Regions from separate parts of the Paenibacillus sp. UNC217MF genome, predicted to be linked through region 1. Evidence: riboswitches for the same ligand, from Rfam matches in the RefSeq annotation. Region 1 holds a riboswitch; the other holds the start of a gene.
What was found. A riboswitch is a leader RNA that binds a small molecule or an ion and turns the genes downstream of it on or off. The one in region 1 is predicted to bind S-adenosylmethionine.

Region 1 (2,209 bases):
TATCTGTAAAGTGGAAGTTGTAAGCGCTATATCTCTGTTCGGGGGGATGCAGTCTCATTTAGAGTGATTCTTAGTGGCGGAAATTATGTATCTATATTGTACGTGTGGAGAAAATCTTGACACAGCAGGAAATAGTCAACACCGTCCATGCCAGGAGATGATCGGTCTGATTGAGAAAGGGGAATTTAATCCATCTCTCCGGCTATCATCATGATCACGAAGACATTAACGATTATTCAGAGAATGTGTTGATGTGTTAGGATACCAAAGAAGTAAATGATGTGATGTAAGGTACTCGCTGTGTGAGCGCATTGCATGTATATATTCCCAGTGCTATTTTAAGAATAAATAAGGAGTCGGCGGCAACCGCCCCCTACACAATAGCCGCTTTTAAGGGCGGAAGGCTTTTTGGAGCATAAATAGACCGCATCCTTTGACCTAGGGCGGTCTATTTATGTTTGTTGAAGTGCTGTTTCTGAAAGTGAAATGAAAATATTGTTGACAACTCATATTTTCAGATGTATTATCTTCAACAACAAATGACAACTTCATACTACCTTATCAAGAGTGACTGAGGGACTAGGCCCTATGACGTCCGGCAACCTTACCAGTGAGTAAACGGTGCTAAATCCTACGGAATGATTCCATTCTGAGAGATAAGTGTGGCGATACTGCCAATTCAGCCTCTTTCTCTCTTAGGGAAAGAGGCTTTTTAGTTTTCATCCAGGTGATAGCAACAGAATGGCGGGGTGTGTGAAATGATTGAAATTCGGAGTTTGGTTAAGGAGTACCGAAGCAAGACATCGAACGTCATCGGCGTAAATAACGTCTCTCTTCGAATCAATAGGGGAGAAATTTACGGGATTATTGGACGAAGTGGTGCTGGGAAAAGCTCGTTGCTGCGCTGCATCAACTTGCTGGAGGAACCTACATCTGGGAGTATCCTCGTCGATGGCGTTGACTTGACGAAGCTGCAAGGAGAGAGTTTGCGACAGGCAAGACTGAAGATCGGCATGATCTTTCAGCACTTTCATCTTATCCGCTCCAAGACGGTATTCGAGAATATCGCATTTGCTCTGAAGGCCAACAACAAGTCGAAGGCAGAGATTGAACCGCGTGTCCTTGAATTGCTTGACATGGTTGGTTTGGCTGACAAGCGAGATGTATATCCTGCTCAGCTCAGCGGCGGGCAGAAGCAGAGAGTAGGTATCGCCAGAGCGCTGGCCAATGAACCGCATGTGCTGCTGTGTGATGAAGCAACGTCTGCGCTGGATCCTGAGACGACTCAGTCAATCTTGGAGCTGCTGAAGAAAATCAATCGTCAGCTTAACCTGACGATTGTATTGATTACGCACGAAATGGAAGTGGTGAAGGACGTCTGTGACCGGATGGCGGTGATGCAGAACGGCAATGTGGTAGAAGAGGGGCCGGTATATAACATTTTCTCTGATCCACAGCATCCGATGACCCGCTCGTTCATCAGCAGTCTGTTCCAATTCAATCTTCCAGAACGATTGATTGAGCATTGCAAGGGAACGATCGTGAAGATTCACTTCGTGGCGCCGCAAGCAGAGGAAGCAATCATTACTGATGTAATGACGAACTTCAAGGTTAGAGCAAATATTTTGCATGGCAAAATTGAATACATCCATGACAACCCGCTAGGCATTCTGATCTTGGAGCTGAATGGAGAAGTATCAGAGCTGCGGCAAGCACTCGACTACATCAAAAAACGAACCTATCGATTGGAGGTCATCCATCATGCTGAGTGATTCGATCATCCAACTGCTGCCGGACTTGGGCAAGGCATTTGTCCAGACGCTCTATATGGTTGGAATTTCGCTGTTTGCTGCCATAATTCTGGGTCTTCCCATTGGAATTCTATTATTTGTAACCGATAAGGGGCTATTCCTCGAAAATGCGTTTACGAAAAATGTGCTAGGCTTCATCGTCAACATGATTCGCTCAATTCCGTTCATCATCTTGCTGGTGACACTGCTGCCGCTGACGAAGCTCATTGTCGGTTCAACGATAGGCCCGACGGCTGCTTCGGTATCGCTCTCGATTGCGGCAATTCCGTTCTTCGCCCGCTTGGTAGAGACGGCGCTGCGCGAGATTGACAAAGGTGTCATCGAAGCGGCAATCTCCATTGGTGCAACACCATGGATGATCATTAGGGATGTACTTCTCCCTGAAGCGAAGCCAGGCA
Region 2 (2,209 bases), on a different contig from region 1:
ATCGCGGTCATACTCCCACTTCAGTGTACAGGGATCGTATTCCGAATGACCGGTCACGAAAATTTGCTTCCCATCATGTGTCGCTACCAAATACACTCCTGCTTCTTCCGACTCCGCTAATATTTCTAACTCGGCAATCTTCGCGACATCCTCTCTCCGAAATTCCGTATGACGGGATTGCGGTACAAGAAACATCTCGTCGAAGCCGCGTGTCAGATTCACATTTTCCTTAGTTAGCACATGCTCGTATACACCGAAAATTTTCTGATCCAGTGCATATTTCGCAATTCCATAGTGATGATAGAGTCCCGCTTGTGATGCCCAGCAAATATGGAACGTGGAAGTTACATTCTCCTTAGACCATTCCATAATGCGGCACAACTCATCCCAATAGTCTACATCTTCAAACTTCATCTGTTCGACAGGAGCACCCGTAATGATCATGCCATCAAACTGCTCTCCTTCAATATCTTCAAATGTTTTGTAGAACGAAGATAGATGCTGTGCGGACGTATTTTTTGATGTATGGCTTGCTGGATGAAGGAGCGTCACCTCAACTTGCAGCGGCGTATTGCCCACTAAACGCAGGAGTTGGGTTTCCGTAGTCTCTTTCGTCGGCATCAAGTTGAGAATGATGATTCGCAGCGGACGAATATCTTGATGATAGGCTCTCGTTTCGTCCATGACGAAGATATTCTCCTGGGTCAAAATTTCTTTGGCCGGCAAATGATCCGGAATTTTAATCGGCATTGACGCTCTCCCCCTCGAAAATGGTAATTGGATGGTGTCGGCACATGAAATCACATTGGCCGCAACCGCAAACAGGCCTGACTTGAAACGGCACAAATGGCTAGAGACATACAAAAAAGACCTTCCTCGACTACGAGAAAGGTCATGTTATACATGCTCATGAGCCTCTCTCATCTGTCAGTAACGACTTCCATCGTCCCTGCAAGAATTAGCACCGTGCGTCGCGCTTCATACTGCGCATCGCCGGTTGCCGGGCTTCATCGGGCTTGTCCCTCCACCTACTCTTGATAAGATTGCTTATATGAATATTCATTTGATTTGGCCTTGGTAATAATGTACGGCAAAGAGAAGCTGTTCGTCAAGAGGTGAACACAACAAAAAATCACGATTCCACCCCCTTCGCATACGATACATTATTGACGAATTCCGGCAATGGATTTTGTCTTGAAAGGTTGAAGTACGAGCGTTATACTTAACAAGGTGCGTCGAAGCCTTACTTAATTATTAGAATCGAAGGCAACAATCGTTCCTTCACTGGACGCATGATATATAAAGTCACGTACAATTATTCAAGCTGAGGTGAGTTCGGATGGATGGCGACCCGAGGTCGTTCCGTAGTACGTACGTACAACCGAATATTACGATTCGACAGGCAGCGGCAAGTTCGCAGTCCAATGTCGGGATTCGTGCCTCTGCAGAGAACCTAGTTCACTAATTGTGCCTAGGCTTATATCACGTGCGCGAACGACGGACTGCGCATGCCCAGCCTTGTTTCGAGTCGTCTGGTAACATTTAGACGATGCGCATGTCGCAATGGCGACAGCGTCAAGGAGTGAGTGCAATGAAAATCCGTCTGGTCAACGAGGGCGTCTTCACGACTGAGGAAGATATCAATGTCACATTAACACCGCCAGAGAATGGCTTCTACTGGATCGATGCTGACATTGAGGATTTGGTCGTTCTGCAGCCATTATTCAACATGCATGATTTGGCAGTTGAGGACTGTATGAGTGAAGAAGAGCAGCGTCCCAAAATCGAAATTTATGAAGGTCATTATTTTATCGTGTTCAACAGCATTCGCTTTGACGATGAAGAGATCTTTTTACGCTCATTGAACATTTTCCTCGGCAAACATTTCATTATTACCGTAACGAAGCAGAAGATTAACGAGCTGCGTATGGTGAAGCCTGTATTGTGGGAGCAGCAAGCGAGTACGCCTGACCTTATGCTCTACCTGCTCATTGACTTGGTTGTCGACAACTACTTCACAGTAGGAGATCGAATTGAAGCGAAGATCGACAAGCTTGAGGAAGAGCTCATTATGAGCACGAAGAAAGAACATCTCAATGAAATCATCAGCTTGCGAAGTGAGATTCTGTGGCTCAAGAAGGGTCTTGGCCCTCAAAAAGAGGTACTGCTTGTCCTCTATCGTAAGGAATTGCGGCTGATCGGCGATGAC

Region 2: another riboswitch for S-adenosylmethionine. It lies ahead of metA (homoserine O-acetyltransferase MetA); the one in region 1 lies ahead of BP95_RS0110840 (methionine ABC transporter ATP-binding protein).

The regions. Positions count from the first base shown of each region.
Region 1 covers NZ_JMLT01000017.1:95,278-97,486, reverse strand. The annotation lists SAM riboswitch class I at 556-663, shown strand; gene BP95_RS0110840 (methionine ABC transporter ATP-binding protein) at 759-1,772, shown strand; gene BP95_RS0110835 (methionine ABC transporter permease) at 1,762-2,209, shown strand, end outside.
Region 2 covers NZ_JMLT01000010.1:179,659-181,867, reverse strand. The annotation lists gene metA (homoserine O-acetyltransferase MetA) at 1-750, opposite strand, end outside; SAM riboswitch class I at 918-1,044, opposite strand; gene corA (magnesium/cobalt transporter CorA) at 1,592-2,209, shown strand, end outside.